One region of the Blautia sp. AF32-4BH genome, then DNA from elsewhere that is predicted to be linked to it. Evidence: riboswitches for the same ligand, from Rfam matches in the RefSeq annotation. Region 1 holds a riboswitch; each other region holds the start of a gene.
The links. Region 1 has a riboswitch for cyclic di-GMP ahead of DWZ44_RS04775 (hypothetical protein). Riboswitches for the same ligand answer to the same signal wherever they lie in the genome.
Positions count from the first base shown of each region.

Region 1 (3,279 bases):
TCCCAGTTCACTCTCCAAATCAATGGTACCTCCCATTGCTTCAACCAGATTTCTGGTAATAGCCATTCCAAGACCGGTTCCCTGGATCTTATTCGTCACAGAACTTTCGGCACGGGTAAAAGCATCAAAGATTTTATCTTTGAAATCTGCTGACATTCCTATTCCATTATCCCTGACTAAGAAACGGTACTTTGCATGGACGGATGAATTTGTTTCACATTCTTCTACCAGAAACTGAATTTCTCCACCTTCCTGCGTGTACTTCACTGCATTAGAAAGCAGGTTGCTGAAAATCTGCATCAGGCGAAGCTGATCCCCGTTCACCCACTCATGTCGGATATTTTTCTTTGTTGTAAGAATCTGTTTCTTTTCATCTATCTGTGAATGAAATAGATTATTGATTTCCTGTATAAAATTCAGAATAGAGAAATCATCGTATTTAAAAACTGTTTTTCCTGCCTCAATTTTGCTCATATCCAGAATATCATTAATAATCCCTAACAGATGCTGGGATGAAATATCTATTTTATCTGCATACTCTATTACTTTATCTTTATTTCCTGCATCATGTCTTATTAATGACGTCATACCAATAACTGCATTCATAGGAGTACGTATATCATGTGACATATTAAACAGAAAATTAGATTTTTCAACACTGGCTGTTTTCGCCTGCTCCAATGCTTTCTGCAGTTTTTTATTTAATTCCACTACTGTGTTTTCCGATTCCTGTGTCCTGTGCAGTAACATAATCATAAAAACAAATCCAGTTAAAAGCAAAACAATCAGTAAACCGCAGCCCCATAGTCTATATAACTTTTCATTGCTATTCCATCCGTTTTCAGGCATCACTTCCAGAATCCATTGACTGTCACCTAATTCGAAAGTATATGTGACAGGATCAATCATTTCCACAACTGAGCCATACACTTCTTCGTATGTTTCATCCCACGGTGCAATACTTTTAGACAACTTATATTCATAGCTAAAATCGGTAAGTGACTTTATAGAATCAGCGAATATATCCGGTACACGAATAATTACAATTGTAAATCCCCAAAATGTCCTTTCGCCATTTTTCTGCTCCACATACACCGGATTTCTTACAGCAATCCCGTTCCACCCTGTTTCAAAGAAAATGGTCCCTGCATGGTTATCACATCATTGTCTCTGGCATAACAAGATATCTTTCCTCGTTCTTTATCATAAATAAGATCTATCTTTCCAGCCTCATTTCCGTCTTCCGGATAAATCTCAGTCACTACGCCGTCTGGTGCGATCTGAATACTCTGGATATAATCTGCCATCATATTCTCTGCAACTTTCGAGAACATGGAAATTTTTCCGTTTTCACTAATAACAATCTGTTCAAAAGTATTTGTAATATCAATTCCCCTCACGATATCAGCCTTCATATGATCTGCATACGTTACTGCGTTTAATTCAGCTCTTGACCTTATCAAATCCCTTTGACTGCTATCCGCACGAATGTCTATATTCACCAGAACAACCAAACCGATCATCAATACAAATACCGGAATCCATAACTCTTTTTTTATCCTAAATGTATTTTTTTGTTCCTGTGCTGACTTAATTTTCTTCCACATAACCGATTTCCTTTACACCTGCGTTTTTATCTACTTCATTTTTATATTTTAGCATCCACCAATTATTGCCTGTTTTAGTTTCTTTTTAATCTCCAAAAATGAAAAAAGCATTGTCATTGCAGACAATGCATCTTTAACGTGGCAACTGGCTACCATTTTACAGGCCCTATAGCTTTGCGTCGCAGACTTTCATCTGTTTTGCCGTTTTTCTTATTATAGCTTTTAAACATATGAAAAAAAACTGGTTTTATTATACTCTAATGCTCGACTATGTACAAGAAAAACATTACCGTTTTAACGCCTAAAAACAAAAGAAGAACAGCCGATACATATACTCGAACTGTTCTCCTACTTCCGAAGTCCACGCAGCATTGACATTACTGTTTCCTGCTCATTTGTACTCAGATTGTTCCATATCCTTAAAACTTCTTTCTGTTTTTCTGTCAGATTCTCTGAATTACCTTCCTGAAAAAACTGTGATAATGTCACGCCCAAAGCTGCACATATTTTTTCAAGTGTAATCAGCGACGGCAGGTTTTCCTGCGCCATGATTCTTCCCAGTGATGACTGGGAAATTCCCGACAGCTGCGATAATCTATATTTACTGATATCACGCTTTTCACACAAAAATGTTATTTTATCCGCAATATACTTCTCTATCTGCAAGTAACTATACCTCATTTCCGCTATTACATGTTCTTATTGTACCTGTAATAATGAAAAAATATTAGTAATCAACTTTGCAAGTATTCATTCCCATTATAGGAAGTATACGGATAAAAAAATATAAAGATACTTTCGTTTCCGCAAAAGTCATTTTCGCTTATATCGTTTTTATAATAGCACAGACAGTTATGTTTGTCACATAAAAGTTTGAAACCTCAAACAAAAAAATAAGCCTGCCATCATCCGCAGATTTCTCCACAGACAACAGCAGGCTTCCTACTATCTCATCAACTCATTCACTTTTCTCTGCACTGCCCCATAATCATATCCCGCAGCCTGCAGTCTCTTCTTTCTGTCCCCGCCGTTCCCCACTTTCCGGCAATGACTTCCTTTGCTACAGTTTCCACACTCTTTTTGTTGCTACTTTTCACCAGCTCATTCACCTTCGCCTGCACTGCCGGATAATCATACCCTGCAGCCTGCAGTCTCTTCTTTCTGTCCTCGCCGTTCCCCCACTTTCCGGCAATCACTTCCTTCGCCACAGCTTCCACACTTTTCTTTCCTGTACCAGGATTCCCGCCGGTTCCTTTCACAGCCTTCTCATACTGCGGAGCCGCATATCCGCGGATATATCCCCATCCCAGGGGGATCACCCTTCTGTCAACCTTTTCACCCCGGTTACCTTCAATAGCAGTAATCATTCCCACCGGAAACCTCCTCCACAAAACCGATATGGTCACTGTACCCGTCATTCGGCTGTGTGGCCTTGTCCCAGTTATACACAATCACATAACCCGGCTCCGGCGTGATGGTTCCGTCTTCGATCCAGATCCCCACCTCCCTGAAGATCTTCACGTATTCCTCCACGCCGCACTCCCTGCCGATCAACTCACTGCATCCTGCCCTGATCCCTGCAGCAGACACACAGGTATCACACCATTCATCCGAATGCTGCACAACATCTCCCTGGTCTCCTTTAACCCAAACTGCAGAAGCGGGTTCACAC
Region 1 is NZ_QTVL01000003.1:1,771-5,049, reverse strand. Features, by position in the region: partial or broken gene DWZ44_RS04780 (ATP-binding protein) at 1-708, opposite strand, end outside; gene DWZ44_RS04775 (hypothetical protein) at 1,104-1,607, opposite strand; cyclic di-GMP riboswitch class I at 1,745-1,820, opposite strand; gene DWZ44_RS04770 (helix-turn-helix domain-containing protein) at 1,956-2,273, opposite strand; gene DWZ44_RS19465 (hypothetical protein) at 2,553-2,645, opposite strand; partial or broken gene DWZ44_RS19460 (glucosaminidase domain-containing protein) at 2,759-2,974, opposite strand; gene DWZ44_RS18390 (CHAP domain-containing protein) at 2,958-3,128, opposite strand; partial or broken gene DWZ44_RS04760 (hypothetical protein) at 3,227-3,279, opposite strand, start outside.

Region 2 (3,279 bases), on a different contig from region 1:
TCATTTTCATACCGGATGCAATTGGTAATTCGTATTTATTGGTTACGTAAAAATTCTCATCAGCATCAGCAAGATAATTTTCCACGAGTTCATAAACCTGTTTACCATTGATTTTTGCAACATATAATGGTGTATCTGAACTCTTCGCTGTCATCATGCCAACCCGGCTGCTGGTGCATTCTCCTTTGTACATAGAAGAAGTGAAATAATAATATGGTGCCAGAGCCAGCTGTGCATCATTTTCTTCTCTGATCGTAGTTAAAATGGAAGATGCTGCATCACGGCCATTTCTATCGTTCAGTGAAATGGAATATTCATTTTCAAAATTCACCGTTGCTTTTTCTTCTGGATCTTTACGATTCATTACACTGCGAAAAGTATCATAAGCCTGTATTTCATCCATTTCCCCTGACAGTAATCCGTGAACAGCCTCAAGACTTGCATCAAATGATTTTTGGGCGGAATATCGGATATAAACAGCATTATGATTAATTTCCTCTTCCAGTCCAGGCACATCCTGCATCATGGTTGGAACATCTGTATTCAATGAAATAACACCGCTTCCATCCGCAATCAGCTTTTGCCCCTCTTCTGAAATCATACAATCCAGCACATCCAGCGCAGTATCCAGTTTCTCCCGGTCTTTTTCCAGGTTTTTGTTAAATGCAATGTTTAAGGACGGAGTCATGTACACATAGGATTCATCCGATGTCTGTGAAAAGTAAGGAATACGGATCAGCTCCGCATCCATCTGTTTCTGCAGCTGCTGCATAACCGTCGGATGTCCATGAAACATTGCTGATTTTCCTTCGACAAACATCTGGGTTCCTGTATTGATATCAATATTGATATCTTCTTTACCAAAATGCGAGTCCTTAAGAAACTGACTGGTTTCTGAAAAAATACGTTTCCATAATACATCATCAAACTTTACTTCATCCGCTGCAGTCTCTGCACCGTTTCGCCATTCAATACCATCCAGGCTTGTAAACTCACCGATTGCCGCCGCCTGGATGATTTCATTATTAGACCAGTCTTCCCCAAGATCCATGGAATACGGTTTTATGCCATTATCATAAAACTGCTGACAGGCCTGTACATATTCCTCATAATTTTCTGGAATCTTTACGCCATACTGATCAAACAGTGTTTTGTTGGCAATGATCGTCTGCGGAATACCACAGATTGGCAGCCACTGGATTTCATCCTCCGCATTCTTATAATATTGCACCGCATAAGAATAATACTTGGAAACAACATCATAAGAAGCAAAATCCATAAGATAAGGCTGTAAGTCCTGTGCATCTGTTCCAGAAAATCGACGTACTGTTATAATATCCGGTAATTCATCATGTTCTTTAAAATAACTGTATAAATCGGTATCATTGTTACCTATAATAAATTCAATATCCTGATCTGGAAACTGTTCATGGATATAGGGTGCAATATTTTTCATCAAACGATTTTCCCACAGATAAACGGTAAGATGATCATCATTTATAGATACTTCTTTCTTTGACTGTCCACATCCAGACAAGACAGCAGATGCTACAAGTACACCTGACACCACTGCTATCAGACAACGTTTTGCCTTTTTCATACTTTTATTTTCCTCATTCTTTCCTGATAAAATCATTATTGTTACGTCTATGAAATAACACCGTAAAAAAGCACCGTCAGACAGACAGTGCATCTCATTTTATGCAACTGGCTGCCATTTTACAGGCCCTGTAGCTTTGCGTCCCAGACTTTCATCTGGTTTGCCAATTTCCTTATTATAGCTTTAATCTTATGTAAAAAACTGATTTTATTATACTTTAGTGTTCTACTATACACAAGAAAAAAATTAACATTTTAACGTTCAAAAACAAAAAAAGAACAGCCGATACATATACTCGAACTGTTCTCTTACTTCCGAAGTCCACGCAGCATTGACATTACTGTTTCCTGCTCATTTGTACTCAGATCATTCCATATCCCTAGAACTTCTTTCTGTTTTTCTGTCAGATTCTCTGAATTATCTTCCCGAAAAAACTGCGATAATGTCACGCCCAAAGCTACACATATTTTTTCAAGTGTGATCAGCGACGGCAGGTTTTCCTGCTCTGGTTCATATGGTACTTACAATTCCACGTTGTATGTGATAAACTATTATTGTCCATTTGGACTACCTTTACAATCCTTTTTACAACAAATATACTTATTATATCGAAAAAATAATATGAAAATATCTGCAGAAATTATTAAGATATTGCCAAAACATAGAAAACAAATCACGGAGATAACAGAAACCACACTTCCCATCGGACAGATCGCCCTGCAGACCGGCTTCAGCCAGCAGTCCTATTTCGGAAAATGTTTCCGTGAAAAAATGAACTGCTCCCCACGGGAATACCGCAAGAATAGAACCGAATGCCGCTTTGTATAAAATGGCATCCGGTTCTGTTCTTTTTATTTCGCTGCGGCACTTGCCCAAAACGCTCTGTTTCTTCCCGCAACCCATTTATTTTCTTTCACACAGTAGCTTCCTCTTAAACGAATATCTTCTGAAGAACTTCCGACCTCTACTGCATATCGTCCTTTTTCCACTTTCCAGTGCATATCAATGTCCAGAAAAGCCATTTGATCCGTTTTCACCTCAAAGCATACCGTTTTCTTTTCGCCCTTTCGCAGGTGAATGCGCTTAAAACCTGCCAGTTCTTTTACTGGTCTTGTCAGGCTGGCATATTCATCTCGTAAATAAAGCTGGACGACCTCATCTCCTTCACAGCTTCCCGTGTTCTCAACAGCGCAGGAGATCTGAACCGTATCTGCTGCCTTTTCATTTCCCATCGAGATATGTAAATCCGAATATGTAAATGTTGTATACGACAGTCCGTATCCAAAATAATATCTCGGTCTGTGCGGCATATTCACATAATTGGCAAAACCGATACTGCCGCTCTGATCCCAGGAGGAACCATATGGATGATTGTAATAAACCGGAAGCTGTCCCACTCCATAAGCAACGGTAACCGGAAGTTTTCCTCCCGGATTATATATTCCGGTTAAAATATCAACTACTGCTTCTGCTCCTGTTTCCGATGGACTCCATGCTTCCAGAATAGCATCTAAATATTCCTCTGCAGCATCACTGGAAATCGGTCTTCCATCAAAGTGAACGCCAACCAATGGTTTTCCAAGCTGCGCAGCCTTGCGAATAAATGCATCCTGACATTTTGGAAGGTTAATATCAGTACTGTCAATTCCTTCTCCCATTGATGCCATGGAACACGTTCC
Region 2 is NZ_QTVL01000019.1:4,113-7,391, reverse strand. Features, by position in the region: gene DWZ44_RS16125 (ABC transporter substrate-binding protein) at 1-1,600, opposite strand, end outside; cyclic di-GMP riboswitch class I at 1,700-1,775, opposite strand; gene DWZ44_RS19580 (helix-turn-helix domain-containing protein) at 2,222-2,428, shown strand; gene DWZ44_RS16110 (glycoside hydrolase family 3 N-terminal domain-containing protein) at 2,452-3,279, opposite strand, start outside.
Region 2: another riboswitch for cyclic di-GMP. It lies ahead of DWZ44_RS16125 (ABC transporter substrate-binding protein); the one in region 1 lies ahead of DWZ44_RS04775 (hypothetical protein).

Region 3 (3,279 bases), on a different contig from region 1:
CCACAACCCGCTCTTTCCCTCTCGTTCCCCAGATCATCAGATGGACCTTATATTCCACCGAATCCCGTGCATAAAAGAATGGCTCCTCGCGCAGCAATGATGCGCGTTTTCCTTCGGCTTCCAGTATCTTTTTCCGTTTCATTGCCTGCTCCTGGATTTTTCGGATCTGGGTTCCTTCTTCGCCGGTGAAGCGTCGTTTCGGATAATTCTGTGCTTCGCGGGCCAGTTTTTTTTCCAGTAAATCCACGACTTTCGCGTGGCGGCTCGTATGCAGCAGTTTTGCGATCTGTTTTGCGAGGAGTTTTCCCTGCCATTTTTCATAAAGTGCAAGATACCACAGCAGCACTTTATCGCCTGCCTCCGATGCCAGTTTTTTCATCTCCGTAATTGCCTCTTCCGTCGCTTCCCACCACGGGCATGACGGTACGAGATACTGATCCGGCACGGCCGGGTAGCAGCAGAAATTGAGCGGCGGGAAATTGGCCAGCGATGCCAGACGCATTTCTTCCTCGGTGCAGAACGCCTCGCCGAGGTATTCCAGCTTGTCCCGCAGGATCGCAATACGGAACTCAATCTGCCGCAGATACTCGTATCCGTCCACCCAGAAATGACCCGTTTTTCCGTAATCAAACAGATGCACTTCCAGTGAAAGGCGGCTGAAAAACAGCGTGCACACCGTCTCTCCCTGCCGCACGATCAGAACGTACTGCTCCCCGTCTTTTTCCAGTGCAGCATCTATTTCTCCCTCGTATTCCTTCTGATACGTTCCCGTCAGCTCCGCGTCATGAAAAACGAGAAAGCTCTCTGCCGCATCGTTCATCAGATAGACAAGCCAGATCTCCTTTTCTCCTCCACCGTACCGCTCACCCGGAAGCAGCAGCTCGAACTGCCCCTGCGAAAGAAGCACATCCAGCCTTTCCAGTTCCTCGGTCCATGTGATATTTTCTGCAATTTCCATTCCGTGATTCTCCCCTGTTTTCTTTTACTTCCTATGATACACCATAAAAAGGCTCCACTGCAATCCAAAGCAGTAGAGCCCCTTCTCCAAATTTTTCTGTTATTAATCCGTCCCGTTATCCGGCGCATGCCGTCCGCACTTTCTCGTCCAGCGTCGTCTGAATCTCTTTTAAATTCACCGGTTTCGGAATATGCCCGCGTCCGCGCACCGCTTGCGGTCCGTTGCAAAGGTATTTGCTGTCATCGCAAAAATCGGAACATCATTGTCCTCACGCACACTGTTTCGAATTTTTTTCGTCGCCTCGATGCCATCCATCACCGAAATGTTCCATATTTACGCAGCTGGCTGCCATTTTACAGGCCCTGTAGCTTTGCGTCACAGCCTTTCGACTGCTTTGCCGAGATTCTTTTTTTATTTTAATTCATTGCTGTAAGACTCTCTTCTCCTTTCCCATCGGAATATGATATAATGACCTCTGGATTTTGGCAGATTACTGTTTTTAACATTGGAGGTGTACGATGAAATACAGACTCATAACAGAAAACGATTTAGAATATGTTGTCGAAAAAAATAATGAATACTACAACAATGTCGAAGGCTGCTGGACCTATGAAAAAGCCTATAAGAGAATTTATCAGGTACTCACAATGGAAAATTCCTGAAGTAAACTGCGGAATCGCAAGTATGTGTTTCGTCTTGAAAAAGCAGCAAAAATATAGTATAATATTTTTGTTTCTGACCTGGCTGAAACATTTATAATTCTTGTTTCTGTAGCTCAGCAGGATAGAGCGTCCCCCTCCTAAGAGAAAGCCGAGGCATTCCCCAAAGGGAAAAAATGAAAAACAACTTTCAGTTCGAATCTATTCTGAAAAATGCCAAAGGTGACAACAAAGCATTCCCCAATTTGGGGAACGTTCTAATGTTACCAAAGTAAAAAAATCTGTAGATTGACAACTCGAAAAAGAGTTGATAATCTTATATATGGCCGAAGGGAAAAATCCCAGAAACCCAGTAAAATCAAGGGTTTGCGGCATGTGTCGTCATAGCTCAGCTGGATAGAGCACTCGCCTCCTAAGCGAGGGGTCGGAGGTTCAAATCCTCTTGGCGACGGGCTTCAAAGCGTTCGAAAATGTTAGCTGGATTAGCTGACAGCGAACGCTTTTCTTATTTTCTAATCACGTTCGTGGCATGAAATTCCATTCAAAATGATCCATTTCCAGCTAACACAATCCGATTTTTGTTAGCTGACAGCTAATCAAAATCACCGGTTTGCAAACATGGTTTTTCAAGAGTCCAGCTAACATTTGGGTTCCGCTCTGTTGTCACCCCTTATTTGGGGATGTAAATCAGAGAAAAGGCAGGAAAAGAAACAATCTCTCCGAAACCTGCAAACATAAATTAGCTGAAACAGTATTCAATTCTATTAGCTACAGCTAATAGTCAAACGGCAATGTCTGTTTGGAACTTTTCTTACAACAAAAGTTCCAGGCAGGCATTTTTTATTTCCTGAATCCTGGAGGAAAGGAGTCAAGATGACTGATGCAAACAGACAATCAGGAGAAAAAGAAGAAAGAATCATAGAAATTGAGATTGAACGTCTCCGCCCTTTTAAGGAGCATCCGTTTCAGGTGAAAGATGATAAGGAAATGTTTCTTCTGCAGGAAAGCATTGAGAAATATGGAATCTTAAATCCGCTGATCGTCAGACCGGTACCGGATGGCTACTATGAAATCATATCCGGTCACAGAAGAAAACATGCTGCAGAGAAACTTGGATACCGTAAAGTACCGGTGATCATCCGGGTATTAAGTGAAGATGATTCCATCTTAAGCATGGTGGATTCGAATCTTCATAGAGAACGGATCAGCTACAGTGAAAAGGCTTTTGCTTACAAATTAAAGAATGACGTATTGAAAAGAAAAAGTGGTCGAAAAAAGAGCCAAGTTGACCACAAAAAAACAAGAAAACGTTCGATAGATATTATCAGTGAGGATTGTGGTGATAGCCCAAAACAAGTGCAGCGTTATATTTCACTGACAAAGCTGATACCAGAAATGTTGCAGAAGCTGGATGATGAAATTATTTCTTTTTGCCCGGCTGTGGAAATAGCAGCACTGAAAGAAAATGAACAAAGAGAACTGCTTAAAGCAATGGATTATGCACAGGCGATTCCGTCACTCTCACAGGCTCAGCGGATAAAGCAGCTGAGTAAAGAAAAACAGTTATCGCTGGAAAAGATGGAAGAAATCATGTGTGAAGTTAAAAAGGGTGAGATCACAAGAGTGGCATTCACAAACGAGCAGTTACACAAGTATTTTCCA
Region 3 is NZ_QTVL01000013.1:70,318-73,596, forward strand. Features, by position in the region: gene DWZ44_RS14290 (DUF3878 family protein) at 1-958, opposite strand, end outside; gene DWZ44_RS14295 (response regulator) at 1,133-1,273, opposite strand; cyclic di-GMP riboswitch class I at 1,292-1,367, opposite strand; gene DWZ44_RS18255 (hypothetical protein) at 1,477-1,620, shown strand; tRNA gene DWZ44_RS14300 (tRNA-Arg) at 1,995-2,068, shown strand; gene DWZ44_RS14310 (ParB/RepB/Spo0J family partition protein) at 2,395-3,279, shown strand, end outside.
Region 3: another riboswitch for cyclic di-GMP. It lies ahead of DWZ44_RS14295 (response regulator); the one in region 1 lies ahead of DWZ44_RS04775 (hypothetical protein).